Regions from separate parts of the Streptomyces sp. NBC_00459 genome, predicted to be linked through region 3. Evidence: riboswitches for the same ligand, from Rfam matches in the RefSeq annotation. Region 3 holds a riboswitch; each other region holds the start of a gene.
What was found. A riboswitch is a leader RNA that binds a small molecule or an ion and turns the genes downstream of it on or off. The one in region 3 is predicted to bind cobalamin.

Region 1 (7,380 bases), 660 kb from region 3:
CGTCCTCCCACGCCCGCTTCCCGCCCAACAGCCGTACGACGGCGATGTCCGCGCCCTCGACGAGCGCGGGCAGCTCCTCCGCGACGTCCACGCGGGTCGGATTGCCGATCCGGTACGAGGCACCGGAAGCGGCCCGGGCCGCCAGCAGGTCCGTGTCGGCGGTCGACAACAACAACACTGTGCTCATGCGGGCGCTCCCGGTGGAATGAAAGGCAGTCCTTGCGGCGCGCCCGACTCGATGAGCCGCCAGAGCGCGTCGGTGTCCGCGTGCTGTTCGACGAGATCGCCGAGCAGGTCGAGCTGTTCCTCGCGCAGCCCGGCGAAGGAGGTGTCGGCGGCGGGTACGAAGCGGCGGCCCGCGGCGGCGGCCACCTCGCGCAGGAACGCCCGCCGGAACCCGTCGGATTCGAGCGAGCCGTGCCAGTGCGTACCCCAGACGCTCCCGACCCGGCACCCGTCCAGGAAGCTCTCCCCGCCTGCGACTTCGGCGACCCCGTGATGGATCTCGTACCCCTCGACCTGTTCGCCGAGGGCGGTGCCGACGGGCCGGGTGAGGGTCTTCTCGCGGGCGAACCGCACCCGTACGGGAAGGACCCCGAGCCCCTCGACATGGCCCTGCCGGCTCTCGACGTCGTCCTCGATGTGCTCGCCGAGAACCTGGAAGCCACCGCAGATGCCGAGCACGGGCCGCCCCTCGGCGGCCCGGCGCATGACGGCGTCCGCGAGCCCGCGCTCACGCAGCCACGCCAGCGCCTTCACGGTTCCGCGCGTCCCCGGAATGACGACGAGGTCGGCGTCGGCCAGTTCCTCCGGCCGGTCCACGAACCGCACCACGACGCCCGGTTCGGCGGCGAGCGCGTCCACGTCGGTGAAGTTGGACATCAGCGGGACCGCGCACACGGCGACCCGCAGCACGTCCTCCCCGACGGGCGGGGCGACGTTCGACTCCCGGACCGTCCCCCGCAGCGAGACCCGCAGCCCGTCCTCCTCGTCGATACCGAGCCCGTGCCGGAAGGGCAGCACGCCGTAGGTCGGCCGTCCGGTGAGCCCGAGCAGCATGTCGAGCCCGGGTTCGAGCAGGCTGACATCCCCGCGGAACTTGTTGACGAGGAACCCGGCGACGAGCGCCTGGTCCTCGGGGGACAACAGGGCGACCGTCCCGAAGAAGGAGGCGAAGACCCCGCCGCGGTCGATGTCGCCGACGACGAGCACCGGGAGCCGGGCATTGCGCGCGATTCCCATGTTGACGATGTCCGTCCGCCTGAGGTTGATCTCAGCCGGGCTCCCGGCCCCCTCGCAGATCACCGCGTCATACGTGCCCCGCAGTTCGGCGAGGCACTCCAGCACGGTCCCGAGAAGTTGCCCCTGCCGCCCTCCGTGATAGCCGCGCGCACTCATCTCGCCCACCGGCTTCCCCATGAGCACGACCTGACTGCTCTGGTCGCCCCCCGGCTTCAGCAGTACGGGGTTCATGAGCGCCGTCGGCTCGATCCGGCACGCCTGCGCCTGCATGGCCTGCGCCCGCCCGATCTCGGCACCCTCACGCGTGACGAAGGAGTTGAGGGACATGTTCTGCGCCTTGAACGGCGCGACCTTGACCCCCTGCCGCACCAGCCACCGGCAGATCCCGGCGGTGACGACACTCTTGCCGGCGTCGGAGGTGGTCCCGGCGACGAGCAGCCCACCACCCAGAGCCCCACCACTCATGAGGTACGCCCCTTCGCTACGAGTCGTGCGCTGACACTGACCCCGAGGGCCAGCCAGGTGACGCGCCGCGACAGCCGTACAGCCCGCTCGACGTCGGACACGCGGACAGCCCGCCCGGACTCCCCGTTGAGCACCGGCCGATGCTCGACCCGCCCCCCGTAGGACAGCGTTCCGCCGAGCCGAACCCCCAACGCCCCCGCGAACGAGGCCTCCACGGGCCCGGCGTTCGGACTGGGATGGCGCCCGGCGTCGGCACGCCAGGCCCGGACGGCCCCGCGCGGATCACCGCCGGCGACGGCGGCGAGTACGGCGGTCAGCCGCGCCCCCGGCCACCCCGCGAGGTCGTCGAGCCGCGCGGAGGCCCACCCGTACCGCCGGTATCTGTCCGACCTGTGCCCGACCATCGCGTCAAGGGTGTTGACGGCCCGGAACCCGACCAGCCCGGGCACCCCGCCCAGGGCGCCCCAGACGAGCGCGCCCACCACGGCGTCGGAGGTGTTCTCGGCGACGGACTCGACGACGGCCCGGGCGATCCCGTCGGAGTCGAGGGCCTGCGGATCCCGTCCGCAGAGGTGGGGCAGCCGCTCCCGCGCCCCTTCGAGGTCCCCGGCCTCCAGCGACCGGCCGACGGCCCGTGCCTCCCGGCCGAGTGAGGTACCGCCGACCACGGCCCAGGTGGTGGCGGCGGTGAGCGCCACGGAGGCGGTACGGGACGGACGGACGAGTGAACCGGCCGCCATGGCAAGGGAGACGGCACCTCCCACACACACGGCGGTGTGCAGCGCGCCCCACCCCCGGTGGTCCCGCCACAGCACCCGTTCGACGGCGCCGGCGGCCCGCCCGAACGCGGCGACCGGATGCCCGCGGCGAGGGTCGCCCAGGATCAGATCAGCGAGGAGTCCGGCGGTGGCGCCGTACGCGAAAACGCGATCGGCACGCATCGGCTCAGCCGGCCGTGGGGGCGGGCAACGGCCTGGTGCTATGCCTCGAACGGCAGCCGAACATGGTGATATGTCCTCACTCAGGGTGTCCACGCCCTGGTTCGACGAGACCGGCGGCAAGAGTTCCTGGCTCCCGGGTTACCTACCCCGGTGACAGTGGCGGGACCGCGCCGGATTCGCACCGGCTTCCTCTTCTGCCGCCGTACATGGCTCCGGCAGTCCACCACGGGCCCGGAACACCCGTCAACTTGCCGTTGACCTGGAAGGGAGGACTGTGCTGAGCCCCACACCGCGACCGGATCGGGGCGACGAAAAACGCCCGCTCCGACCGTGACCACCGGTAGGGCGGTCACGGTCGGAGCGGGCGACGAGAGGGTGTCCGGCCGGGTCAGGCCACGATCAGATAGATCCCGTACGCCACCACTGCCGCACAGGCGGCGAAGCACGCGTACGCGCCGGAGACGGCAAGACCCGCCGACTGGCCCTGCGCGACCGCCCGTTCGCGGCGCGAGAGTCCGACGATGCCCAGGGTGAACACTCCCACCATGGCCACGGTGATGACGAGGCTGACGCCGAAGACGGAGCCGAGGGCTGCCCAGTCGATCTTCATGTTGCTTCCTTCTGCTTCTCGCTCGGACCGGGAGCCGGACTCAGAGGGCTGTGGCCGACGGCTTCGCCGTGACCTCGGCCGGGGACGGGATGGTCGCCGTCAGGTTGTCGGCGACGGTGCCCACCGGCGGCGGGGTCACAGCCGCGATGGCAGTCGTGATGACGCCTGCGGGCTCTGCGTCCGCGGCGCTCTCGGGGGACTCGCCCTCGACATGGTTGACGTTCGTGTGGTCGATCACCTCGCGGCGCGACACGACCCAGATCGCCGTGCTCGAAGCGATGAGGAAGACGGCCACCAGAGCCGTACCCCAGTCGCCGAAGCCGGTGACGTACTCCGCCAGCGCGCCGACGAGAGCCGCCGCGGGCAGTGTCAGCCCCCACGCCACGAACATCCGGGTCGCTGTCGACCAGCGGACCACGCCGCCCTTGCGACCGAGGCCCGCGCCCATCACCGAACCCGACACCGAGTGCGTGGTGGAGAGGGAGAAGCCGAGGTGGGAGGAGGCCAGGATGACCGTCGCCGCACTGGTCTGGGCGGCGAAGCCCTGCTGGGGCTGAAGGTCGGTAAGACCCTTGCCCATCGTCCGGATGATGCGCCAGCCGCCCAGATACGTGCCGAGCGCGATGGCCAGGCCCGCGGAGAGGATGACCCACACCGGGGGATCGGAGTCGGGGGAGACGGCGCCGCCCGCGACCAGGGCGAGGGTGATGATGCCCATCGTCTTCTGCGCGTCGTTCGTGCCGTGGGCCAGCGACACCAGGCCCGCGGACGCGATCTGGCCGACCCGGAAGCCCTTCTCCGCCGCCTTGCCCTCGGCCCGCCTGGCGCCGAGCCTGTACGACAGCCGGGTCGCCAGCATGGCGGCCATGCCCGCCACCAGCGGGGCGGCGATCGCCGGGATCAGCACCTTCGTCACCAGCACGTCGCCGTGGACGGCGCCCGTGCCCGCCGAGGCGATGGTCGCGCCGATCAGGCCGCCCATCAACGCATGAGAGGAACTGGACGGGAGCCCGACCAGCCAGGTCAGCAGGTTCCAGAGGATCGCCCCGACCAGCGCGGCGAAGATCACCTCGGGACGGATACCGCTCTCGTCCACGAGGCCCTTGGAGATCGTGTTGGCGACCTCGACGGAAAGGAAGGCGCCCACGAGGTTGAGCACGGCCGACATGGCGACCGCGACCTTGGGCTTGAGTGCACCGGTCGAGATGGTGGTGGCCATCGCGTTGGCGGTGTCGTGGAAACCGTTCGTGAAATCGAACGCAAGCGCGGTGACGACCACGATCGCGAGGATCAGCGAGAAGCTTTCCATTTACCCAGATTTCTTTGGGACATCAGTGCCATGTGGACCGTAGGCAATCTGGATGAACGGAAGATGAACTGGTGGGGGATGGCGGGTGACCTGATATGAGGTGCCGCTCCTCCGGATGTGCCGGACGGGTGACGCCCCTTCCTCAGACGCCCTTCGCGAACCGTTCGAGCTGGGCCGACGACCCGTTGAAGAGGTTCTGGTCGCCCGGCAGCGGGCCGCTGTTGTCGTACTGCCAGAACGTCCAGGACTTCCAGCCGCCGGACGGCAGCGCCCCCGCGTCGGCCGCGTCGTAGCGGGCCAGCCACAGCGCGTGCTTCGAGGTGAAGACGCTGCTGCTGTTCGTGCAGGTGTTCCACCAGTGGGCGGTCGTGTAGATGACCGGACGGCGGCCGGTGAGCCGGGCGACCTCGTCGCTGAAGGCCGTGATCCACCTGGCCATCTCCGCCTTGTCGAGGCCGTAGCACTTGTTCTTTCCGTACGGGTTGTACTCGACGTCGAGCGCGGGCGGCAGCGTCCGGCCGTCCGCACGCCAGGCCCCGCCGTTGCGCACGAAGTACCGGGCCTGGGTGATGCCGGACGACCTGTCCGGTAGGGCGAAGTGGTAGGCCCCGCGGATCAGGCCCGCGGCCCGTGAACCGTCGTACTGCCGGCTGAAATACGGACTGCGGTAGGTGTGGGACTCGGTCGCCTTGATGTATACGAAAGCGGCGCCCTTCGCCTTCGCGGACTGCCAGTCGACGTCCTTCTGGTGCGACGAGACGTCGTGCCCCTTCGGCTCCTCCGCCGCGGAGACCGGAACCTCCGTCAGAACGGTCCCGCCGATGGCGAACGCCGCCGCGGTAGCCGCGAGAGCGCGGGAGCGGCGGCGGAAGGCTCGGTGATCACGGGCCATGTGTCCCCCCGGAATGGCTGCGTGCGTGACAAATCTCCAGGAGGCTACTGGAAGATCGAAGGATTTCCGGCGATCTCCGGCCAAAGTGCACGCACGCGCCGATGCGTACGCATACGCGCCCTTGCGGTCACCGGGGTTCCCCCGAAGCGCCCTCGCCCGGAGCCGGTCCGGGACCGCGCCTGGCAGGATCGGGGCATGGCTGAGCAGCGACGGGACGGGCGTGACGTGCGGGACGACGCACAGGGAGCGGGTACGGGGCAGGGGCGCGCCGTGTCCGACGAGACGGCGCGTGCCTGGGCCGGGCTCGTCGAGACCGCTCGCCGCACGGTGGCCGACGGGCTGGTGGTCGGCACCTCGGGCAACGTCTCCGTGCGCGTCGGGGACACCGTCCTGGTAACCCCGTCCGGCGTTCCGTACAGGCGGCTCACCCCCGGCGACATCATCGGCGTCGACCTGACCGGCCGACAGGTCCTCGGCACCCTGACCCCGACGAGCGAACTGCCCATGCATCTCGCCGTCTACCGCGCCACCGACGCCCGCGCCGTCGTCCACACCCACGCCGTCCACGCGACCGCCGTCTCGACGCTCGTCCGAGAGCTGCCGCTGATCCACTACATGGCGGGCGACCTCGGCGGCCCCGTGCGAGTCGCCCCGTACGCGACATACGGCACGGAGGAGTTGGCCGAGAACATGCTCCGGGCCCTGACCGACCGAGCCGCCTGCCTCCTCCAGAACCACGGCACGCTCGCCCACGGTGCCACCCTCGACCAGGCGTACGACCGCACCGCCCAGCTGGAGTGGATGTGCCGCGTCTGGCTGACGGCGTCCTCCGTGCCCGGACTGGCGCCGACGCTGCTGTCGGCGGAACAGGTGGGAGAAGCGGGGGAGCGGCTCAAGGGGTACGGGCAGCGGGGCCGGTAGGGGAGAGGAGTCTCACTCCCACCACGTCCTCCCGCTGGCCGTCGGAGCACTCCGCAAGGAGACTGGGTCCGTGCGCCCAGTCACCGCGACGGCCGCTGCCGTCACCGCAGCCCTGGCAGCAGGCGCCGCCAGTGTCGCCGCCGGCCGCTACGCCAGCGACGCCGCCCTCAAGGCGCCCCCGGGCAGGCCCCTGCCCACCGAGCCCGTGCTCACCGTGCACTCCACCGCCGCCGGCCGGGTCGTGCTCACCCGCGCCCTGGCCTCCCAGCGCCCCGGAACCTACGGCCTCGCCGGTGACGGAACCCACGCCGTCGTCGGTCCCGTCCTGGACCAAGCGGCCCACTCCGCCGACACCGTCGTACGCCGCCTCGAACGGGTCACCCACGGCACCCTGGAACCCCGCGACAAGGTCTGGCTCACCCCGAACGTGCACGTCGGCGATCCCGGCAGCGCCCTCGGACTCGACCACCTCGACACCGAGATCCCCGGCGAACTCGGCGCGCTGCCCGCCTGGTTCGTGCCCGGGGCCCGCACCACCTGGGTGATCACCGTGCACGGCCTCGGCGCCACCCGCGAGCACCCCCTGAACGTCCTGCCGTTCCTGCACCGCCAGCAGTTCCCGGTCCTGAACCTCGCCTACCGGGGCGATCCCGGCGCGCCCCGGCCCCAGGACGGCCTGGGCCACCTCGGCGAGACCGAGTGGCGCGACCTCGACGCGGCGATCCGGTACGCCCTGAGCCACGGCGCCGAGCACGTCGTCCTCTACGGCTGGTCCACCGGCGCCACCATGGCCCTGCGGGCCGCCACCCACTCCGCGCTGCGCGACCGGGTCTCCGGGCTGGTCCTGGACTCGCCGGTGCTCAGTTGGGAGACCACCCTGCGCGCCCTCGCCACGGCCCGCCGCACCCCGGGCGCGCTGCTCCCGCTGGCGGTGCGCGCCGCCCAGGGCCGCACAGGTCTGCACGGCGACCGTGTCGACCACGCCGCCGACCCCGCCCGG
Region 2 (7,380 bases), 990 kb from region 3:
GTCAGGCCGCCGAATTCGACCAGGCCTGCGTGGACAACACGGGTGAGCTGCTGCCCTACATCGGCACCGAATACGTCGCCCGGGACATCGACCTGCTGCGGGAGGCGCTCGGGGAGAAGCAACTCACCTACTACGGGCGGTCGTTCGGGTCGTACATCGGGACCGTCTACGCTGCCATGTTCCCGAAGCGGGTGCGGGCCCTGACTCTCGACGGCGCATACGACCCGGTGCACTACGCCAACCGCCCGTACGCCTACGACCGGCCGCAGTACCTGGCGCTGGACGGCGCGATGGGCCGCTTCCTCGACTGGTGCGCCGCCGATCAGGCCACCTGCGGGTTCGGCGACGGCAACCCGCGCGCGGCGTTCGAGAAGCTGAAGGCCGACCTGGACGCCAACCCTGTGACGACCGCGAACGGCGGCCAGGCCAACGGTTACACGCTGGTCTACCGGCTGATGTTCAACATCAACGAGGGCAAGGTCATCTGGCCCGAGTTCGGTGCGGCACTGCGCAAGGCCCAGCTGCGGGACAACACGTCCTTCCTGCTGCGCCCGCCGTCCCCGGCCAGCTTCGACTTCCTCGGCCCGAACGTGGCCGTCGAGTGCGTCGACCGGGACTACCCGCGCGACCTGCGGCTGCTGAAGCGCAACGTCACGGCCTTCGCGAAGGCCGCGCCGCTGCTCGGCCCGGCGATGGCGTACGGCCCTCCCACGTACGACCACCAGCACGCGACCGCCTGCGTCCAGTGGCTCGGCGAGCGCGTCAGCCGCTACGACGGCTCCTACCGGGCCAAGGGTTCGGCGCCGATCCTCGTCCTCGGCACCACCGGCGACCCGGACACCCCGTACCAGGACGCGGTGGCGCTGTCCCGCCAGCTCGACAACGCCTCGCTGCTCACCTTCAAGGCCGAGGGGCACACCGCGTTCGGTCGCAGTGCCTGCGCGACGGACGCGGTCATCAACTACCTGGTGGATCTGAAGGTTCCGGCCTCGGGCGCGACCTGCGCGGACGAGACGCAGCCGCCCACCTCCACACCGACGACGGCCCCGCCCGGCACGACGCTCAGTGAACTCCGTAACGGTGTCGACGAGCGCGTCGAGCGCATCGGCTCCGTGAGCTGACACATCCCGCACCGACCCCGGGGCGCCGGCCTTCCACGACCGGCGCCTCGGGCTTTTGCGTGCGGGTGGGGCAGGTCTCCTACCCGCAGCGGCCCCTGGGTGTCCGAGGGGTGGGCCACCGGGTCCATGGAGTCAGGAGCGTCGGTCGGATCCGCCCGGGGTGAGGGCCCGCTGGGGGTCCGCCTGCTGCAGTTCGGCGAGCAACTCGCCCTGGCCGGTGATCAGTTCGGTAAGGATCCGGCGGGCCGCGCGCAGGAGCTCGGCCACATCGCCGCCTGCCAGGGCGTAACTGACGGTGGAGCCCTCCCGGATGGACACCACGATCCCCGAGCGGCGCAGTACCGCCAGTTGCTGGGAGAGGTTGGAGGGCTCGATCTCGATCTCGCTGAGCAGGTCACGTACGGGGACGGGGCCGTTCTGTAGGAGTTCCAGGACCCGGATGCGTACCGGGTGGCCGAGCATCCGGAAGAACTCGGCCTTGGCCTGGTAGAGGGGGACCTGCATGGTGAATCGCTCGCTCCCTGCCGCATTCGACGGGCTGCCTCCGGGCTCGGTGGCCCTGTACGTGCCACCGCAGGCGGTCTTGCCGACCGATCCTCGTGCATCCGACCCCGCACGCCCATGGGATTGATCTGATCCGGATGTGCCCAGTTGAAGAAATCTTCAAGTGGTGGGCGTGCGGGGCCACGGAGAACGCAGCTTTCTACACGTCCAGTTGGCCCTCGACGCTCTTGAGCTGGTGGCGGGCCATCGCGAGATTGGACTTCTTCGCGTCGAGCACGAGGTAGAGGAACAATCCGTTGCCACCACGGCCCTTGAGCGGCCGGAGGATGTGGTACTGGCTGCCGAGCGTGATCAGGATGTCCTCGATCTCGCCCTTGAGTCCGAGGTGTTCCATGGTGCGGGTCTTGGCTCGGATCACGTCCGTGTTGCCCGCCGCGGCAACCGTCAGGTCGAGGTCTTTGCCACCCCCGAGAGTGCCCAGCGCCATACCGCTGGTGTAGTCGACCAGAGCAGTTCCCAACGCGCCCTCGATCGAGGCCATGATCTCCTTGAGGCAAATCTCCACATTGCTGATACCGGCATCTCCTTCTGGTCACCGCGAGGCTCGGGCCAGCGCCTTCCTCGTCATTGCCCGGGACCCTACGTAGGGCCGACCGCCGTCAGCCTTGTTGTTCCTGTACTGGCCGGGGAAGCCTCAAGAAAAGTCGGATGATGCTATATCTGCGACCGCTCATGCTCGGCGAATGACAGACGGTGTGAGCCTTGACCGCTTCGCACCCTCGGGGCCTTCGGGCCGGCAGCCACTCCCGGTGGCCGTCGCGTCGGTCGGACTGCTCACCCACGACGGGACGCCATCGCCGGAGGCCTAAGAGCGAGATAAAGGGGCACACGGATCTCACCCTTTCGAGAGGAATCCGCTCCATGCTTGGTATAGCCGCGGCAGTCCTGTTCTTCATCGCGTTCCTGATCAACGCTGCCGAAATCTCGACGAACGATGTCTTCACTTCCACGAACGTCATGCTTCTCGGTCTGATGCTCCTGGCCCTGCACGTTGCGGGAATCGGGAGCGGCTGGTCCGGCCGACGGCGCTGACAGACTCGGAATCCGGGGTGGGGTGAGGCCATGACGACGCCTCACCCCACCCCGATGCGGAAGCCCAAGTCGTCGGAACGGATACCCGACGTTGCCCACTGGCACGTTCGTGCGTCCCGTGATCCGGGACCGATCGCGCGAACCGACCGTACGACAGGCTTGATAGCCTCATCGGGCCAGTCGAGCCACATCCGAGGCCAGGGAATCCGGTGCGAATCCGGAACTGACGCGCAGCGGTGAGGGGGACGGGCGGGGCACAGAACGCCACTGGGAGACCGGGAAGGCGCCTCGTCCGGACGAACCCGAGTCCGAAGACCTGCTGGCACCTCCGCACTCCGTGCGGAGGGACGTCCGTAGGCCAGGCTCCGCGTACGAGCCCCGACCCCTGAGGCATACCCGTGCTCCGTACCCCCGCACTTCTGCTCACGTCCGCCCTGCTGCTCACCGCCTGCGTCGGCTCGAAGAGCGGCACCGACGACCCCGGGAAGACCGCCGCTGCGGGCTACCCGGTGACCATCGACAACTGCGGCGACAAGATCACCTTGACGTCTGCCCCGAAGCGGGCCGTCTCCCTGAACCAGGGCACCACGGAGATCCTGCTCTCCCTCGGTCTCGCCGACCGCATGGCCGGTACGGCGACCTGGACCGACCCCGTCATGAAGGGGCTGGAGAAGGCCAACGCGTCCGTGCCGCGGCTCGCGGACAACGCGCCCTCCTTCGAGAGGGTCCTGGACGCCGAACCCGATTTCGTCACCGCGTCGTTCGTGTCCACCCTCGGCAAGGGCGGCGTCGCCACCCGCGCCCGGTTCGAGAAGCTGGGCGTGCCCACGTACGTCTCGCCCTCCGACTGTTCGGCGGGCAAGGACAACGACAGCGGTGGCGACGGATCGCGCAGCACACCGCTCACGCTCGACGCCGTGTACGGCGAGATACGTGACCTGGCACGGGCGTTCGGCATCGAGGAACGTGGCGAGAAGCTCGTCGCCGAGTTGCAGGAACGGGTGCGCCGGGCCACCGCCGGACTGCACGCCTCCGACGTCTCCCTCATGTACTGGTTCGCCAACTCCCAGTCGCCCTATCTGGCCGGCTGCTGCGGCGCGCCGGGCGCCGTCACCAGCGTGGTCGGCGCGAAGAACGTCTTCGCCGACACGCACGACGAGTGGCCCCAGATCAGCTGGGAGACCGTCGCCGACCGCGACCCCGACGTCATCGTGATCGGTGACCTGACCCGCAAGCAGCAGACCGCGGAGACCGCCAAGGCCAAGATCCGCTTCCTGGAGACCAACCCCGCCACCCGCAATCTGACCGCAGTGAAGAAGAAGCGGTACGTCCTGCTCAGCGGGCAGGCGATGAACCCGTCCATCCGCACGGTCGAAGGGATAGAGAAGGTCGCCGCCGGGCTGCGCGACTTCGGGCTCGCCAAGTGAACGCCCGTCTCCTGCTGTTGACCGGCGGCGGACTGGTCGCACTGCTCGCGTCGGTCGCGGTCGCCGTGACGATCGGGCCCGCCGACATCTCCACGGGCGATGTGTGGGCGTCCGTCGCGGCCCATCTGGGCCTCGGTGAGAGCACGTTGGCGCCGCTGCGCGACGGCATCGTTTGGGACCTGCGTATGCCGCGGACCCTGCTCGCCGCCGTGTGCGGGGCCGGGCTCGCCGTGTGCGGGGCCGTCATGCAGTCGCTGCTGCGCAACCCGCTGGCCGATCCGTTCGTGCTCGGTGTCTCCTCCGGCGCGTCCACGGGAGCGGTCGCCGTGGTCGTGCTGGGGGTGGGCGGGGGAGTCGTGTCCATGTCGGCGGGTGCCTTCCTGGGCGCGCTGCTCTCCTTCGCGATGGTGCTGCTGCTCAGCCACACCCTCGGCGACAGCGTCGACCGGGTCGTGCTGTCCGGGGTCGCGGCCATGCAGCTGTTCTCCGCGCTGACCTCGTTCATCGTGCTGACCTCCGCCGACGCCGAGACCACCCGGGGCGTGCTCTTCTGGCTGCTGGGTTCCCTCACGGGAGCCGACTGGAGCCAGGTGGTGCTCTGCGCGGCCGTCCTGGCCGTCGCCCTCCTGGTCTGTCTCGGCCATGCCCGCACCCTGGACGCGTTCGCCTTCGGCGAGGAGGCCGCCGCCTCGCTCGGAGTCCGGGTCGCCCGCACCCGGCTGATCCTGCTGTGCGTGACCGCGCTGCTCACAGCCGCCCTGGTCAGCTGTGCCGGCGCCATCGGCTTCGTCGGTCTGGTCCTGCCCCATGTGACACGGGCGCTCACCGGTTCCGGGCACGCCCGCCTCCTGCCGGTCACGGCGCTGACCGGAGCGGTCTTCCTGGTGTGGGTGGACACCGTCGCCCGTACCGTCCTCGATCCTCAGGAGATCCCGGTGGGCGTGGTGACATCCCTGATCGGAGTGCCGGCGTTCGTGGCCGTGCTCTATCGCGGACGGAGGAAGGCATGACCAGCCTGCACGCGGACCGCGTCGTCCGGCGCATCGCCGACAAGGTGGTCGTCGACGGCGTCACCCTCACCCTGAGGCCGGGGGAGACCGTCGGCCTGCTCGGCCCCAACGGCTCAGGGAAATCAACACTGTTGAGGCTCCTGGCCGGGACCCTCGCACCCACTGCCGGGGTCGTCACCCTGGACGGACGTCCGCTCCCGGAGGTCGGCCGCCGTGCGACGGCCCGTCGTATCGCCACCGTCGAGCAGCACGCCCACACCCAGACGGAGCTGACCGTCCGAGACGTCGTCGCCCTGGGCCGAATCCCGCACCGCCGAGCCTGGACACCGGCCACCACCGCCGACACCGAGGCCGTCACGCAAGCCCTGGTACGCACCGGACTGACCGAACTCGCCTCCCAGTCATGGCACACCCTGTCCGGCGGCGAACGCCAGCGCACCCAGATCGCCCGTGCCCTCGCCCAGCAACCCCGCGAACTCCTTCTCGACGAACCCACCAACCACCTCGACATCCAGCACCAGCTCGACCTGCTGGACCTGGTCGCGAGCCTGCCGGTCACCACCGTGGTCGCCCTGCACGACCTCAACCTCGCCGCGATGTACTGCGACCGACTGCTCGTCCTGCGTGACGGACGCGCCGTCGCGGAAGGCATCCCGGCCGAGGTTCTCACCCCCGCACTCATCGAACAGGTCTACGGCGTCCGAGCCGAAGTCAGCCACGACCACGGCCACCCCGTGATCCGATTCCTGCGGCCGGACCAGGCCACCCGGAACGGATCCCCCAGGGAGAGGAGCACGACCAGTGACGTCTCGGCAGCGACCTGAGGAAGGCCGCACAGAGCACACCCCTGCCCATCCGGCACCGTGCCGCATCGTGATCTGCCGGGACTGCTGCTGCGGAAGCCCGAAAGTGACCGGGGTCGATCACGCCCGACAGGCCGCGCGCCTGGCCGAGAACGCCCCCGTACGCATCTCGGCCTGCCTCGACGTGTGCGACCAGGCAAACGTGGTCGTCGTCCAGCCCTCCGCCGCCGCACGAGCCGCGGGCGCCCGCCCGGTCTGGCTCGGCCTCGTCAACGACCCCGACGCCACCGAGGACATCGCCGCCTGGGTACGGGCCGGCGGCCCGGGCATCGCTCCCTGCCCGGACATCCTCGATCTCTACGTCTTCACGCCGCCGCGAAGGGCGCGATGAGCACGAGAACTGGTGGACCTGTGCGCTCAGGCGTGCGTTCTGTCCGGGAGAGGTGCGGGGACCAGCCGGGGCGTCCCGTTCACATGCCGAGCGCCTCGGTCTCCGCCTGCATCCCGCGCAGGGCTTCCCGGAAGAGTTCCGCGGCCACGGCTCCGTGGATTTCCAGGTACTCGCCGACGGCTTCGGCACGGCGCACGGGGCCAAGTTGCCGCGGGGTGGGTGAGTCTCCTCGGTTCGTTCGACGACGGGGCGAGGATCGCCTTCCGTGCTGCCCAACCGCTGTCAGAGTCCGCAGAGTTCACGTCCTGACCGATCTGACATGGCCTTTGACCAGGCAAAATATGCGGATCAGGTGATGTTGCGCGGACTCGGGGAAGAAGTTGCGGCAGCAGACAGGAGGTTGTCGTGAAGGGTGAAGATCTGGAACTGGGCGAGTTGCTGGCCGCTGCGGAAGCGGCCCCGCCCGGTGAGTCCGTCGACGTGGTGGCGCACGACCTGCAGAAGCGGTTCGGCGCCGAGCGTGTGTCATTCCTGTTCGTCGACCTGATCGGCCAGCGGCTGATCAGGCTCGCCGCGGCCGGCGACGAGGCTGTCGGTGATGACGGGCCGGTCGCTCTTCAGGGCAGCGTCTACGACGGCGTTCTGCGGAGCCAACGCCAGCACGTGGAACCGGACGGACAAGGCGGACGGAACGTCATCACGCCGGTCACCAACCGCGGCGACTGCATCGGCGTTCTGGAGGTAGGTCTGCAGTCGGCCGACGACACCGTACTGCGCCAGGTCCGCGACGCCGCACACGCGCTGGCCTACATCATCGTCACCGACCGCCGCTTCACCGACCTCTACCACCTGGGCAGGCGCACCACCAAGCTCAGTCTGGCCGCGGAGATCCAGCACCAACTGCTTCCCTCGGCCCCCTGCTGCGAGGCGGAGCAGTTCACTCTGGCCGCCGGACTGGTCCCGGCCGACGACATCGGCGGCGACACCTACGACTACACGCTCGACCGAGACACCCTGCATCTGTCGATCACC
Region 3 (7,380 bases):
GCAGCCGCTCCGCCTCGGCTCCCGGATCGGTGGTGAGGCCCGTGTGCACAGGCCCCGGCTGGACCACCGTCGAGCGCGGCGCGATCAGCCAGCGAAAGCGCCGCCCGGCATCGTCCGATGCCGCCTGGCCTGCTGCTTTCCCGCCCGCGCAGACCCCTTCGACGGCACGCAGCGCGGCCCGCACACCGGCCACGTCGGCCTCGGGGTCCAGCGCCCTCAGCTTGCCCTCGTCCAGATGCGTACGAGCAGCGACGAAGGACTTGGCGCGGCAGTAGACAAGAACGCCGGCGTTGAAACACTCGCCGCGCTCGATCCGCGGTACGACCCGCAGCAGCGCGTACTCGAAGACGTCCCGCTCGCTCACTTCTCCCCCTCGGCGCCCTTGATGCGCTCATGGATGACGGCCGCGCGTTCGAGGAGCGGCTCCGCGTAGGCCCGGCGGAGTGCGTCCGGCGAGTCGAAGCCGGGTTCGTCCGTGAGCCACGCGTCGGGGATCTCGGCGGTCACCTCGGCGAGCAGTTCCTCGGTGACCAGCGGCGCCAGTTCGGCGGCGGCCGAGGCGATGTCCGGGCCGAAGGGCGCGAGCGCGTGCTCGGTGACGTCGTAGGGCTTGGCGGCCGAGGTCCGGGCTCCGGGCCAGTGGTGGTGCCAGATCATCGTGGCGCCGTGGTCGATGAGCCACAGGTCGCCGCGCCACATCAGCAGGTTGGGGTTGCGCCAGGAGCGGTCGACGTTGTTGACGAGCGCGTCGAACCACACCACCCGCCCGGCCTCCCAGGCGCTCACCTCGAAGGCGAGGGCGTCGAAGCCGATCGCCCCCGACAGGAAGTCCATACCGAGGTTGGTGCCACCGCTCGACCTGAGCAGCCCCTGCACCTCCTCGTCGGGCTCGCCGAGGCCCAGCACCGGGTCGAGTGCGACCGTCACCAGCCCCGGCACCCGCAGCCCCAGCCGTCGGGCCAGTTCACCGCAGACGACCTCGGCGACGAGCGTCTTGCGGCCCTGTCCCGCGCCGGTGAACTTCATGACGTACGTGCCGAGATCGTCGGCCTCGACGAGCCCCGGCAGCGAACCCCCCTCACGCAGGGGCGTGATGTAGCGGGTCGCGGTGACCTCTTTCAGCATTTTCCCAGGCCACCTGTCTCGTCAACGTTGAAATCCACGAACGCTTCCGGGGAGTCGACGGCGGTTCGCCCCTTGGCTTCGGCCTCCGGCATGAAGTGAGCATAGTAACCAAGGGTGATCACGGGCGAGGAGCGCCGGAGCCACCGCGCCGAGGTCACGACTGTCTCTCGGTCTCCGCTGATCGCGAAGCGAGTGCACATGCGGCCTTGACCACGGAAACAAGCCGTTCACGCCATATGACCCCTTCGGGAAACAAGCGGTTTCTAGCGTGTCCGCTCATGGATTCGGAGCTGTGTACGTGCTCGGACGCCGTTCCGTATGCGGCTGCGCCACCGGCTCTCTCCCTGCGTGAGGCGGTCCGCGCGAAGCTCCGCGCGGCCGTGTTCGACGGCGGCCTCGGCCCGCGCGAGTGCGGTGACGGCGGGATCTTCGTCACGATCCCCAGCCTCAGCCGGCTCAGGGGCTTCTACGAACTCCGGGTCGCCCTCGAACCGCACGGGGCCGCCCGCGCGGTCGAGGCCCCCTCCACCCGCCACGATCCAGCCGTCATCGCGGCCGAACTCTGGCCCTCCGGTACTCGATGCGCGAGGAGCCGCCGACCCCGGACACGCGCTTCGTCGACCCTTTCCTCGTCCAGGACGAGCTCTTCCACGCCGAACTCTCCCGCGTCTCCGGCAACTCCGGCCTCACGGACGCGCTCGTGGCGGCCGGCGAGCCGGTCCGGCGGCTGCGGATGTACGGCTTCCTCACCCGGGACCGCGGCGAGGCGACCGTCACCGGACACATCGAGATCACGGAGTTGGTCCGCACCGGCGGTCCCGATGCCGCCCGGCGCGCCATGACACAGATGGCCCTGCACGCCGACCTCCTCCCGAAGCCCGGGAACCGCACCGGTCCCCGTCAACTCCCCGGCCGTCGACGCCGCCTGCCGGGGCGCCCCACCGCTCACCGCACCCGCATGTACGCAGCACCCCCACATCCCCGAAGGGCCGCCCATGAGCACCACTGAGTCACCTCAGACCGCCGCCGCACCGGACTCCCCAACCAGCCAGGCGACCAAGGAGACCCTGGAGGACTACACCCTCCGCTTCGCGCCCCGCAGTTACCGCCGCTGGACCCCGATGGTCGTGGCCACCACGGCACTCGGTGGCATCGCCTACATGGCCGACTTCTCCATCGGCGCCGGCATCGGCCTGGCCCACGGCACCGGCAACGCGCTGGTGGCGATCGCCGTCGCCGCCGTCGTCATCTTCATCACCGGTTTCCCGCTCGCCTACTACGGCGCCCGCTACAACATCGACCTGGACCTGATCACTCGCGGCTCCGGCTTCGGCTACTACGGCTCGGTCCTCACCAGCGTCATCTTCGCCAGCTTCACCTTCATCTTCTTCGCCCTCGAAGGCTCGATCATGGCCCAGGGCCTCAAACTGGGCCTCGGACTGCCGCTCTGGCTGGGCTACGCCATCTCCACGCTGATGGTGATCCCGCTGGTCATCTACGGCATGAAGGCGCTCAGCAAGCTCCAGGTGTGGACCACCCCCGTCTGGCTGGTGCTGATGGTCGCCCCGCTCGTCTACCTCATCGCCACCGACCCGGGCACCGTCAACCGCTTCCTGTCCTACGCCGGCACCGATGGCGAGGGCGGCGTCAACACCGCGTCCGTACTGCTGGGCGCGGGGGTGTGTCTGTCACTGATCGCGCAGATCGGTGAGCAGATCGACTACCTGCGCTTCATGCCGCCCAAGACCGAGGCCAACAAGCGCACCTGGTGGACCGCCGTCGTCATGGCCGGCCCCGGCTGGGTCGTCCTCGGGGCACTGAAGCAGGCCATCGGTGTCTTCCTCGCCGTCTACATCCTGGCCAAGGTCGGCGCGGACGCCGCCCCCGAGCCGATCCAGCAGTTCAAGGGCGCCTTCGACGCGATGATGCCGTCCTGGCTCGTGATCCCGCTGGCCGTGGCCCTCGTCGTCATCAGCCAGATCAAGATCAACGTCACCAACGCCTACTCCGGCTCGCTCGCCTGGACCAACTCCTTCACCCGCGTCACCAAGCACTACCCGGGCCGCATGGTCTTCGTCCTGGTCAACCTCGGCTTCGCGCTCGCCCTGATGGAAGCCGACATGTTCAGCTTCCTCAACAACATCCTCGGCTTCTACTCGAACTGCGCCATCGCCTGGATCGTCACCGTCGCCACCGACATCGGCATCAACAAGTACCTGCTGAAGCTGTCCCCGCTCCAGCCCGAGTTCCGCAGGGGCATGCTCCACGCGGTCAACCCGGTGGGTGTGGTGGCCTTCGTCGCCGCGTCCGGGCTGTCGATCGCCATGTACTTCCACGCCCTCGGCGACACCCTCCAGCCGTACTCGCCCGTGGCCGCGGCCGTCATCGCCTTCGTCCTCACCCCGCTCATGGCCGTCGTCACCAAGGGGAAGTACTACCTGCGCCGTACCGAGGACGGCATCGACGAGCCGCTCCTGGACGAGGACGGCAACCCCAGCGCCGTGACGTACGACTGCCACGTCTGCCACCAGCCCTACGAGCGCCCCGACCTGGCCGCCTGCCGGACACATGACGCGATGGTCTGCTCGCTGTGCCTGAGCACGGACAAGGTCGGCGACCACATACTGCCCGCCCAGCCGTCCGCGGCCTGAACCCCAGGGCGGGGCGGCGGGAAAATACCCCGACGCTCCGCCCTGCCCTGCCCAAATCGTCGCCAGGCACGTGCCCTTGACCCGCGGATCGTGGCCGCGCGGTCCGACGCGGGCATGGAGCTGGGTCGCAGGACCGGACGGGGAACTCACCTGCATGGCCAGGATCGAACCTCCAGGCGGGACCGGCCCGAGGGACCCGGACCGGACCGCACCGCCGGTCGAGGGGTCCGGCTGCTGTTCTCGGGGACCGGCCGGGAAACACGGGTGCGGCGTTTCCCGCCCGCGAGGCGCTTCAAGCACTCCGAACGCGTGTCCCTCCTCACCATCCGAATGCCGGACGTGATCCCGCGCCCGGGAGGACTGCCCCGTAGGCTGCCGGGTGCAGCTGGTTCGCCCCGTCCGCCAGGCGGGATGCGTCGTAAGAGGGAACCCGGTGGGAATCCGGGACTGCCCCGCAGCGGTGAGCGAGAACGACCGCCGTCATACGCACTGGGTCCGGTGAACAGGGTCTGGGAAGCGACGGCCAGTAGGTTGTCCTCCGTAGTCGATACGAGGGCGTGCTCGCGAGTCCGAAGACCTGCCCGTTGCCCGCGCACGACCGTTCGTGCGCGGATGTCCCGGTGACCTCGTGGGCGGGTCGGCGCACATATCGCGGTGGGCACGGTCGTGGTCGTGTCTCCGTCCGATGTGTCGTTCCTTCGCGTTCCTCGTCCCGTCCCGGGATTCCAGGGAGATATCTCGCGAAGGAGATTTCCGTGACAGCGACGTCCGCAGCCGCGGCAGCACGGGCCACCGTGTACGGCTACCCCCGCCAGGGCCCCAACCGGGAACTGAAGAAGGCGATCGAGGCCTACTGGAAGGGCCGCACCGACGCCGACACCCTCCACACCACCGCCGCCGACCTGCGCGCCGCCAACTGGCGACAGCTCGCCGAGGCCGGCATCGACGAGATCCCGACCGGAGACTTCTCGTACTACGACCACGTCCTGGACACCACCGTCATGGTCGGCGCGATCCCGCAGCGGCACCGCGCCGCCGTCGAATCCGACGCGCTGGACGGCTACTTCGCCATGGCACGCGGAACGCAGGAGATCGGTCCGCTGGAGATGACCAAGTGGTTCGACACCAACTACCACTACCTCGTACCCGAGTTGGGCCCCGACACCGTCTTCAGGGCTGACCCGGCCAAGCAGGTCGCGGAGTTGCGGGAAGCCCTCGCCCTCGGACTCGACGCCCGCCCGGTGCTGGTCGGCCCGGTCACCTACCTGCTGCTGGCCAAGCCCGCGCCCGGTGTCGGAGCCGACTTCGACCCGCTGACCCTGCTGGACCGGCTGCTGCCGGTGTACGCCGACGTCCTCGCCGACCTGCGCGCCGCCGGCGCCGAATGGGTACAGCTCGACGAGCCCGCCCTCGTCCAGGACCGCACCCCGGCCGAACTGAACACCGCCGCGCGCGCCTACCGCGACCTCGGCACCCGCACCGACCGGCCCAAGCTCCTGGTCGCCTCCTACTTCGACCGGCTCGGCGACGCCCTCCCGATCCTGGCCAAGGCACCGGTGGAGGGTCTAGCGCTGGACTTCACCGCCGCCGCCGCAGCCAACCTCGCGGACCTCGCCGCCGTCGGCGGGCTGCCCGGCAAGCGCCTGATCGCCGGCGTCGTCAACGGCCGCAACATCTGGGCCGACGACCTGACGAAGTCCCTCGCGACCCTCGGCACCCTGCTCGGGCTGGCCGGCCGGGTCGACGTCTCCGCGTCCTGCTCCCTCCTCCACGTCCCTCTCGACACGGCCGCCGAGCGGGACATCGACCCGCAGATCCTGCGCTGGCTCGCCTTCGCCCGCCAGAAGGCCGCCGAGATCGTCACCCTCGCCAAGGGCCTGTCCCTCGGCACCGATGCGATCGTCGGCGAACTGACCACCAACCGCACCGCACTCGCCGCCCGCGCGAACTCCCCCATCACCCGCGACCCCGCCGTACGGGCCCGAGCCGCCGCCGTCTCGGACACCGACGCCCGCCGCTCCCAGCCCTACCGGGAACGCTCCGCGGCCCAACGCGCCCACCTGCGCCTGCCGTTGCTGCCGACCACCACCATCGGCTCCTTCCCCCAGACCAACGAACTGCGCACCGCCCGCGCCGACTTGAAGGCCGGTCGGATCGACACGGCCGACTACGAGGAACGCGTCAAGGCCGAGATCAGCGAGGTGATCGGCTTCCAGGAGAAGTCCGGCCTCGACGTCCTCGTCCACGGCGAACCCGAACGCAACGACATGGTCCAGTACTTCGCCGAGCAGCTCACCGGCTACCTCGCCACCCAGCACGGCTGGGTCCAGTCGTACGGCACCCGATACGTCCGCCCGCCGATCCTGGCCGGCGACATCTCCCGCCCCGAACCGATGACGGTGCGCTGGACGACATACGCCCAGTCCCTCACCGGCAAGCCCGTCAAGGGCATGCTCACCGGACCGGTCACCATGCTCGCCTGGTCCTTCGTCCGCGACGACCAGCCCCTCGGAGACACCGCCCGACAAGTAGCACTTGCCCTGCGCGACGAGGTCAACGACCTGGAAAAGGCCGGGACTTCGGTCATCCAGGTCGATGAACCCGCACTGCGCGAAACCCTCCCCCTGCGCGCCGCCGACCACCCCGCCTACCTCGCCTGGGCCACCGAATCCTTCCGGCTCACCACAGGTGGCGTACGGCCCGACACCCAGATCCACACCCACATGTGCTACGCCGAGTTCGGCGACATCGTCCAGGCCATCGACGACCTCGACGCCGACGTCATCAGCCTCGAAGCCACCCGCTCCCACATGCAGGTCGCCCGCGAACTCGCCGTCCACGGCTACCCCCGCGAAGCCGGACCCGGCGTCTACGACATCCACTCCCCACGCGTGCCGAGCACCGAGGAAGCCGCCGAACTGCTCCGTACCGGCCTCAAGGCCATCCCCGCCGACCGTCTCTGGGTCAACCCCGACTGCGGCCTGAAGACCCGCGGCTGGCCCGAAACCCGTGCCTCCCTGGAGAACCTGGTCAGCGCCGCCCGCGCGGTCCGCGCGGAACTCTCCGCGTCCTGACGACAAGCTCCGTCGGCCGGGGGAGGAAACGCCCGACTTCCTCCCCCGGCCCCGGCATCACCCCATGGCTCTCGGCATCCCCAGCACACGAGCAGACAGCGCAGCAACCATCCGTGCCCTGGCGACACGTTGCACGCTCCGCACGAACTGCGGGGGTCCACGCTGATCGCGACGGGGACGGCTACCGCGAGTTCCAGGTCCTGCGGGACGGTCAGAGGGCCGTCCAGGTGAACGCCACCTTGTCACCGGCGTTCAGCTTGAACTGGCAGCCACCGACCGGCGTGGACGTGCCGTTGACCGAGATGTTCCAGTACGCGGCCCCGCCGCCGCCGACGTTCTTGATCGTGTCGACGGAGTAGTCGTCGAAGGACGCGTACCAGGTGCCGTCCCAGGTGAAGTGCCGCTTGCGCGCCGCATCGTCGAGAGCTGCCGTCGGGGTGGGGACGGCGGTGGGGTTGGCCCCGCCGTTGGTCCCGTCGCATGTGTGGGTGCCGCCCGTGGCAGTGGTCACGTCGTGACCCTTTGTCTTG
Region 4 (7,380 bases), 5.2 Mb from region 3:
CGCACAGGTCGCGGCCGAACTGGAGCTCCGCCTCGACCGCCTCCCGCATCATGTCGGTCACCTGCTGCTGAAGCTGCTCGTCGAACAGCTCCGGCTCCTCCTTGCGGACGGTGTCGACCACCTCGAACGCGAAGCTCATGTGCATGGTCTCGTCCCGGAAGACCCAGTTCGTGCCGGTGGCCAGGCCGTGCAGCAGACCCCGGCTGCGGAACCAGTAGACGTACGCGAAGGCCCCGTAGAAGAACAGGCCCTCGATGCACGCGGCGAAGCAGATCAGGTTGAGCAGGAACCGGCGGCGGTCGGCCTGTGTCTGCAGGCTTTCCAGCTTCTCGACCTCGTTGATCCACTTGAAGCAGAACTCCGCCTTCTCGCGGATGGACGGGATGTTCTCCACCGCGTCGAACGCAGCGGCCCTGTCCTCCGGGTCGGGGAGATACGTGTCCAGCAGCGTCAGATAGAACTGGACGTGCACGGCTTCCTCGAACAGCTGCCGGCTCAGGTAGAGCCGCGCCTCGGGGGAGTTGATGTGCTTGTACAGCGTCAGCACCAGGTTGTTGGCCACGATCGAGTCGCCCGTCGCGAAGAACGCGACCAGCCGGCCGATCATGTGCTGCTCGCCCTCGGACAGCTTCGCCAGGTCGGAGACGTCCGAGTGGAGGTCGACCTCCTCGACGGTCCAGGTGTTCTTGATGGCGTCCCGGTAGCGCTCGTAGAAGTCCGGGTAGCGCATGGGGCGGAGGGTCAGTTCGAAGCCCGGGTCGAGAAGGTTCTTTTCGGCGTGGGTGGAGCTCATTACTGGCAGGCCTCGCAGGACTCGGGGTTTTCCAGGGAGCAGGCGACGGCGTCGGGGTCGGCGGCCTGCTGGACGGGGATGGTCTTCTCGGGCTGCGCCTGGGCCTGCGCGGCACGGGCGATGCGGGTCGCCGGGCGCGAGCGCAGGTAGTACGTCGTCTTCAGGCCCGACTTCCAGGCGTACGCGTACATCGAGGAGAGCTTGCCGATGGTCGGCGTCTCCAGGAACAGGTTCAGGGACTGCGCCTGGTCGAGGAACGGCGTCCGGGCGGCGGCCATGTCGATCAGCCCGCGCTGCGGGATCTCCCACGCCGTGCGGTACAGGGCCCGTACGTCGGCCGGGATCCACGCGAAGTCCTGCACCGAGCCGTTCGACTCGCGCAGCGCCTCACGGGTGCGGGCGTCCCACACGCCGAGGTCCTTCAACTCCCGTACCAGGTACGAGTTGACCTGGAGGAACTCGCCGGACAGCGTCTCGCGCTTGAACAGGTTGGAGACCTGCGGCTCGATGCACTCGTACACCCCGGCGATCGAGGCGATGGTGGCGGTGGGCGCGATCGCCAGGAGCAGGGAGTTGCGCATCCCGGTCGCGGCGATACGTTCCCGCAGCGCCGACCAGCGCTCGGGCCAGGTCAGCTCCACGTCGTAGTGGTCGGGGTGCAGCACACCGCGGGCCGTACGGGTCTTCTCCCAGGCAGGCAGCGGGCCGTTGCGCTCGGCGAGGTCGGCGGAGGCCTCGTACGCGGCGAGCATGATCCGCTCGGCGATGCGCGTGGAGAGGGCCTTGGCCTCGGGCGAGTCGAAGGGGACGCGCAGCTTGAAGAAGACGTCCTGGAGGCCCATCGCGCCCAGACCGACCGGACGCCACCGCGAGTTGGAGCGGCCCGCCTGCTCGGTCGGGTAGAAGTTGATGTCGACGACCCGGTCGAGGAAGGTGACGGCGGTACGGACCGTCTCGTCCAGCCGCTCCCAGTCGATGTCCCCGTCGACCACGAACGCGCCGAGGTTCACGGAGCCCAGGTTGCAGACCGCGGTCTCCCCGTCGTCCGTGACCTCCAGGATCTCGGTGCACAGGTTCGAGGAGTGGACGACACTGCCGGGCTCGGCCGTCTGGTTGGCGGTGCGGTTGGCCGCGTCCTTGAAGGTCATCCAGCCCTGGCCGGTCTGCGCGAGCGTACGCATCATGCGGCCGTACAGATCACGGGCCGGGATGGTCCTGCGGGCGAGCCCGGCCTCCTCCGCCTTGCGGTAGGCAGCGTCGAACTCGTCGCCCCACAGGTCGACCAGCTCGGGCACGTCGGAGGGGGAGAACAGCGACCAGAGGGCGTCCGCGTTCACCCGGCGCATGAACTCGTCCGGGATCCAGTGCGCGAGGTTCAGGTTGTGCGTACGGCGGGCGTCCTCACCCGTGTTGTCGCGCAGCTCCAGGAACTCCTCGATGTCGGAGTGCCAGGTCTCCAGGTAGACCGCGGCCGCGCCCTTGCGCCGACCGCCCTGGTTCACGGCGGCCACGGAGGCGTCCAGCGTCTTCAGGAACGGCACGATGCCGTTGGAGTGCCCGTTGGTGCCCCGGATCAGCGAACCGCGGCTGCGGATCCGGGAGTACGACAGCCCGATGCCACCGGCGTGCTTGGAGAGGCGGGCGACCTGGTGGTAGCGGTCGTAGATGGAGTCCAGCTCGTCCAGCGGGGAGTCGAGGAGGTAGCAGGACGACATCTGGGGGTGCCGGGTACCGGAGTTGAAGAGGGTGGGGGAGGAGGGGAGGTAGTCGAGGCGGCTCATCAGCCGGTAGAGCGAGGCGACTTCGTCCAGCCCCCGAACAGTGTCGTCCTCGGCCAGCCCGCTCGCGACGCGCAGCATGAAGTGCTGGGGCGTCTCGATGACCCGGCGCGTGATCGGGTGACGCAGGAGGTACCGGCTGTGCAGGGTGCGCAGCCCGAAGTACCCGAAGCGGTCGTCGCCCTCGACGTCGATCAGGGCGTTCAGCCGGTCCGTGTGCAGCCGTACGAACTCGGCGGTGCGGTCGGCGATCAGGCCCTCCCGGTGGCCGACCGCGACCGACTCGGAGAAGGACGTGACGCCCTGCGAGGCCGCCTCCGCGGCGATGGTGACGGTCAGCAGGCGGGCGGCCAGCCGGGAGTAGGCGGGGTCCTCGGAGATGAGGCCGGCCGCGGCCTCGGTGGCCAGCTCGCGCAGCTCCGACACATCGGCCCGCGCGGACCGGCCGCGCAGCGCGGCGGCGGCGACCCGGCCGGGGTCGGCGTCGGGAAGGTCGGCGGTCAGCTCGGTCAGGATCCGCAGGAGCGCGGTACCGGGACCGTCAGTCTCCACTGGGGCCACTGGGGTCGCTGAAGCCGGTTCGGCTGGCGCGATGGTCACAGGGGGGCTCTCCCTCGCTCGGCACGGGGCCTTGCGGAGGGCAGCGGGGCACACGGACGCCTTACGGGTACGCGCGCGTCCACCGGCCCACTCCACGAGGCCCGGACGTCAGGCGCCCGGACCGGTCGGCCGGGCACACCGTCGGCAGGTCCTCGGACTGGACATGCGCACAGCCGTGCGGGAGGCACGAACGCGCACATGTACACCGTTGCGGGACAGTTCCGGATTCGCACCGGATTCCCCTGCGGCGACAGCGAGCATGAGCATACATCTTGTGTCGGGCACTGGAAGCACCCCCACATGTTGTGTCGTATCGGCGAGTTGAGTGGATTGGAGGGGTACGACAACGGGCCGCCGGATTGCTCCGGCGGCCCGCTGTCGCAAGGTTGGGGCGTCCGTTCAGTGGGCCGAGCCCGCCGTGGCAGGCGGCAGTTCCACCGCCACACCCGGGTCGCCCGCGTCAGCCGTGTAGTCCGACGGCTTCGTCTGGTCCACGCCGTCCGGGGCCTTCAGCGCCTTCAGCGCGAAGGTGAGGACCACGGTGACGACGACGTTCAGGACGAACGCCGTCAGGCCGATGTAACCGATCTCACCGATCCCGGGGATCTCCTTCGAGCTGCCGCCGAAGTGCTTCTGCGTCGGGGACGCGACCCCGTACGCCGCCAGCGTGCCGTACAGCATGCCGACCGCCCAGCCGGCCAGCAGGGCCCAGCGGTGGAACCAGCGGGTGAACAGGCCGCCGACCAGGGCCGGGAAGGTCTGCAGGATCCAGATGCCGCCCAGCAGCTGGAAGTTGATGGCGACCGTCTTGTCCATGGTCAGCACGAAGATCAGCGCGCCCACCTTCACCAGCAGCGAGACCAGCTTGGAGACCTTGGTCTCCTGCGCCGGTGTCGCGTCGGGCTTGAGGAAGTCCTTGTAGATGTTGCGGGTGAAGAGGTTCGCCGCCGCGATGGACATGATGGCCGCCGGGACGAGGGCACCGATGCCGATCGCCGCGAAGGCCACACCCGCGAACCAGGACGGGAACATGTCCTCGAAGAGCTGCGGGATCGCCAACTGGGGGTTGGTGACCTTGACCCCGGCCGCGATCGCCATGAAGCCCAGCAGCGCCAGCAGCCCGAGCATCAGGGAGTAGAGCGGCAGGATCGTGGTGTTGCGGCGGATCACCTCACGGCTCCTGGAGGACAGGGTCGCCGTGATCGAGTGCGGGTACATGAACAGCGCGAGCGCGGAACCCAGCGCCAGCGTGGCGTAGGTCCACTGGCCGGCCTCGGCGGGGATCAGGGCGCCCGCCTTGGCGGCGGTGTACTTCTCGCTCGCCGCGCCGAAGACCTCGTCGAACCCGCCCAGCTTGATCGGGATGTAGATGATCGCCACCGCGATGACGATGTAGATCAGCGTGTCCTTCACGAACGCGATCAGGGCGGGGGCCCGCAGACCCGAGGAGTACGTGTAGGCCGCCAGCACGCCGAACGCGATCAGCAGCGGGAGGTCCTTCACGAACCAGTTCGTGTTCTCGCCGCCGCCGACGCCCATCACGTCGAGGACCGCCTGGATGCCGACCAGCTGGAGCGCGATGTACGGCATGGTCGCCAGGATGCCGGTGACCGCCACCGCCAGCGACAGGCCCTTCGAGCCGAAGCGCCCGCGTACGAAGTCCGAGGTGGTGACGTATCCGTGCTTGTGGGAGACCGACCACAGCCGGGGCAGGAAGGTGAAGATCAGGGGGTACACCAGGATCGTGTACGGCACCGCGAAGAAGCCGGCCGCGCCCGCCGCGTAGATCGCCGCCGGTACGGCCACGAAGGTGTACGCCGTGTACAGGTCGCCGCCGAGCAGGAACCAGGTGACCCAGGTGCCGAACGACCGGCCGCCCAGGCCCCATTCGTCGAGGCTGTTCTCGTTCTCGGCCCTGCGCCAGCGCGAGGCCATGAAGCCGATGACCGTGACGGCCAGGAAGAAGATGATGAAGACGGCGAGTGCCACGCCGTTCACGCCGTCGTTCACGCGGACGCACCCCCGTCCTCGGCAGCCGCAGAGGCCGAAGCCGAGGTCGCTCTGCGGGCGCGCTGGTCACGCTGCCAGAGCTGGTACGCGGTCATCGTCAGCGCGGTGGAGACGAGCACCCACAGCATCTGGTACCAGTAGAAGAACGGGATGCCGATGAAGGCAGGATCCACCTTCGCGTACGAGCCCACCCACAGCATCGCGACGAAGGGTGCGAAGAGGCAGAGCCCGATGACGACGCGGATCGGAGTCACCACCGGTTGTTCCGTGACCGGTTGTCTCACTTCAGGCGCTTCTGGCATGTCAAGACTCCGTCCCCTCACCGATTCCTGTGATCGCTTGATCACTTGTGCAACGCGCAGGAATCTAGGGGACGGTTCCCTTTTACGGAACCCCGTCCGCATAACGGATAACCCCTGTTGGTGAGGGGAATGTGTCAGCGGCGACGGAACGGGTTCGCGGGCGCGGTCAGTCGAGCGGGCGCTTCAGCCTCGCCACGAACTTGTACCGGTCGCCCCGGTAGACGGATCGCACCCATTCCACCGGCTGGCCGTCCTTGTCCAGCGAGTGCCGGGACAGCATCAGCATCGGCAGGCCCACGTCGGTGCCGAGCAGACCGGCCTCGCGCGGAGTGGCCAGGGAGGTCTCGATGGTCTCCTCGGCCTCCGCGAGGTGGACGTCGTACACCTCGGCGAGGGCCGTGTAGAGGGACGTGTACTTCACGAGCGACCTGCGCAGGGCCGGGAAGCGCTTCGCGGAGAGATGGGTGGTCTCTATGGCCATCGGCTCGCCGTTCGCCATCCGCAGCCGCTCGATGCGCAGGACGCGCCCGCCCGCCGTGATGTCGAGCAGGCCGGCGAGGGCGTCGTCGGCGGTGATGTAGCCGATGTCGAGGAGCTGCGAGGTGGGTTCGAGGCCCTGGGCGCGCATGTCCTCGGTGTACGAGGTGAGTTGCAGCGCCTGGGAGACCTTCGGCTTGGCAACGAAGGTGCCCTTGCCCTGGATGCGTTCGAGCCGGCCCTCGACGACCAGTTCCTGGAGGGCCTGGCGGACGGTGGTGCGGGAGGTGTCGAACTCCGCCGCCAGTGTGCGCTCGGGCGGGACCGGGGTGCCGGGCGACTGGGTCTCCGTCATGTCGAGCAGATGCTTCTTCAGACGGTAGTACTTGGGCACGCGCGCGGTACGGACGGTAGCCCCACCCTCGTTCTCCGCACTGCTCACGTCGGTGCTCATGCTCCGCCTTCCGGGCTCCTGGTGCCGCTACGGCCGGCGTCCCCGCCGGTCCAAGTTCACATCGTGGCACGGCCGACGCCCCGATTGACCTGTGAATGGTCCCTGAGGGCCGTGCGCGCTCCGTGATCCCCTCTGTATACCTTCACGCCCCTCGCTGGTCTAGTCCACCGCAGGGAAAGCTCCGTCCAAGGTCATCTTCGGGACTCCCTGGAAGTGGTCTACCTCGTTCCGGATGGATGCGCGGGGCATTTCCGCCACCTTCTTACTTAAAGGTTCCTGCATATGTAGGTCACATAACGGCTGGTCAAAGGCGTTCCCGCACCCTTGACACGTTGTTTGGTCTGAGCCAAGCTCCGCCTACTGGTCTACACCATTGGTCCAGCTCCCAGAGGAGGTTGGCGTGAAGCGCAAGCTGATAGCCGCGATCGGTATCGCGGGCATGATGGTCTCCGTCGCGGCATGCGGGGACAGTGGCAGTGGCGGCTCGGACAACACCGGCGCCGACGCCAAGGAGCTGACCGTCTGGCTGACCGTGGACGCGCAGAACAACTGGCCCGAGCTGGTGAAGGCCGCCGACGCCGCGCTGACGAAGAAGCACCCCGGCATCAAGATCAACCACGAGTACTACGGCTGGCCCGACAAGAACGCCAAGCTCGACGCCGTCCTCGCCACGGACAAGGCCCCCGACGTGGTCGAGATGGGCAACACCGAGATGCTCGGCTACATGGTCAAGGGTGCCTTCGCCCCCCTCGACCCGGCGAAGTTCGACAACTCGGCCGCCTGGCTGGACGGCCTCAAGGCCTCCGTCACCTACGACGGCAAGACGTACGGCGTCCCCTACTACGCCGGTGGCCGCGTCGCCAACTGGCGCAAGGACGTGGCGGCTTCGGTCGGCGTCAAGTCCGTGCCGAAGACGTACGCCGAACTCACCTCCGCCCTGGACAAGATCCAGAAGAAGGAGGGCGA

Region 1: linked by a shared signal. The riboswitch ahead of OHN74_RS09015 (cobalamin biosynthesis protein) and the one ahead of metE (5-methyltetrahydropteroyltriglutamate--homocysteine S-methyltransferase) in region 3 are both predicted to bind cobalamin.
Region 2: linked by a shared signal. The riboswitch ahead of OHN74_RS01625 (ABC transporter substrate-binding protein) and the one ahead of metE (5-methyltetrahydropteroyltriglutamate--homocysteine S-methyltransferase) in region 3 are both predicted to bind cobalamin.
Region 4: linked by a shared signal. The riboswitch ahead of OHN74_RS29440 (ribonucleoside-diphosphate reductase subunit alpha) and the one ahead of metE (5-methyltetrahydropteroyltriglutamate--homocysteine S-methyltransferase) in region 3 are both predicted to bind cobalamin.

Annotation. Positions count from the first base shown of each region.
Region 1 covers NZ_CP107903.1:2,070,061-2,077,440, reverse strand. The annotation lists gene cobN (cobaltochelatase subunit CobN) at 1-187, opposite strand, end outside; gene OHN74_RS09020 (cobyric acid synthase) at 184-1,707, opposite strand; gene OHN74_RS09015 (cobalamin biosynthesis protein) at 1,704-2,648, opposite strand; cobalamin riboswitch at 2,747-2,891, opposite strand; gene OHN74_RS09010 (hypothetical protein) at 3,037-3,258, opposite strand; gene OHN74_RS09005 (inorganic phosphate transporter) at 3,299-4,567, opposite strand; gene OHN74_RS09000 (lysozyme) at 4,710-5,459, opposite strand; gene OHN74_RS08995 (class II aldolase/adducin family protein) at 5,655-6,380, shown strand; gene OHN74_RS08990 (alpha/beta hydrolase family protein) at 6,451-7,380, shown strand, end outside.
Region 2 covers NZ_CP107903.1:424,551-431,930, reverse strand. The annotation lists gene OHN74_RS01645 (alpha/beta hydrolase) at 1-1,121, shown strand, start outside; gene OHN74_RS01640 (ArsR/SmtB family transcription factor) at 1,254-1,625, opposite strand; gene OHN74_RS01635 (hypothetical protein) at 1,825-2,199, opposite strand; gene OHN74_RS01630 (hypothetical protein) at 2,547-2,717, shown strand; cobalamin riboswitch at 2,878-3,055, shown strand; gene OHN74_RS01625 (ABC transporter substrate-binding protein) at 3,116-4,144, shown strand; gene OHN74_RS01620 (FecCD family ABC transporter permease) at 4,141-5,154, shown strand; gene OHN74_RS01615 (ABC transporter ATP-binding protein) at 5,151-5,978, shown strand; gene OHN74_RS01610 ((2Fe-2S) ferredoxin domain-containing protein) at 5,956-6,348, shown strand; gene OHN74_RS01605 (PP2C family protein-serine/threonine phosphatase) at 6,754-7,380, shown strand, end outside.
Region 3 covers NZ_CP107903.1:1,409,713-1,417,092, forward strand. The annotation lists gene OHN74_RS06015 (DUF3037 domain-containing protein) at 1-364, opposite strand, end outside; gene OHN74_RS06020 (HipA family kinase) at 361-1,125, opposite strand; gene OHN74_RS06025 (FCD domain-containing protein) at 1,706-2,134, shown strand; gene OHN74_RS06030 (purine-cytosine permease family protein) at 2,121-3,776, shown strand; cobalamin riboswitch at 4,146-4,375, shown strand; gene metE (5-methyltetrahydropteroyltriglutamate--homocysteine S-methyltransferase) at 4,532-6,850, shown strand; gene OHN74_RS06040 (DUF4430 domain-containing protein) at 7,062-7,380, opposite strand, start outside.
Region 4 covers NZ_CP107903.1:6,633,278-6,640,657, forward strand. The annotation lists gene OHN74_RS29435 (ribonucleotide-diphosphate reductase subunit beta) at 1-793, opposite strand, end outside; gene OHN74_RS29440 (ribonucleoside-diphosphate reductase subunit alpha) at 793-3,171, opposite strand; cobalamin riboswitch at 3,298-3,438, opposite strand; gene mctP (monocarboxylate uptake permease MctP) at 3,571-5,181, opposite strand; gene OHN74_RS29450 (DUF3311 domain-containing protein) at 5,178-5,483, opposite strand; gene OHN74_RS29455 (GntR family transcriptional regulator) at 5,650-6,414, opposite strand; gene OHN74_RS29460 (extracellular solute-binding protein) at 6,815-7,380, shown strand, end outside.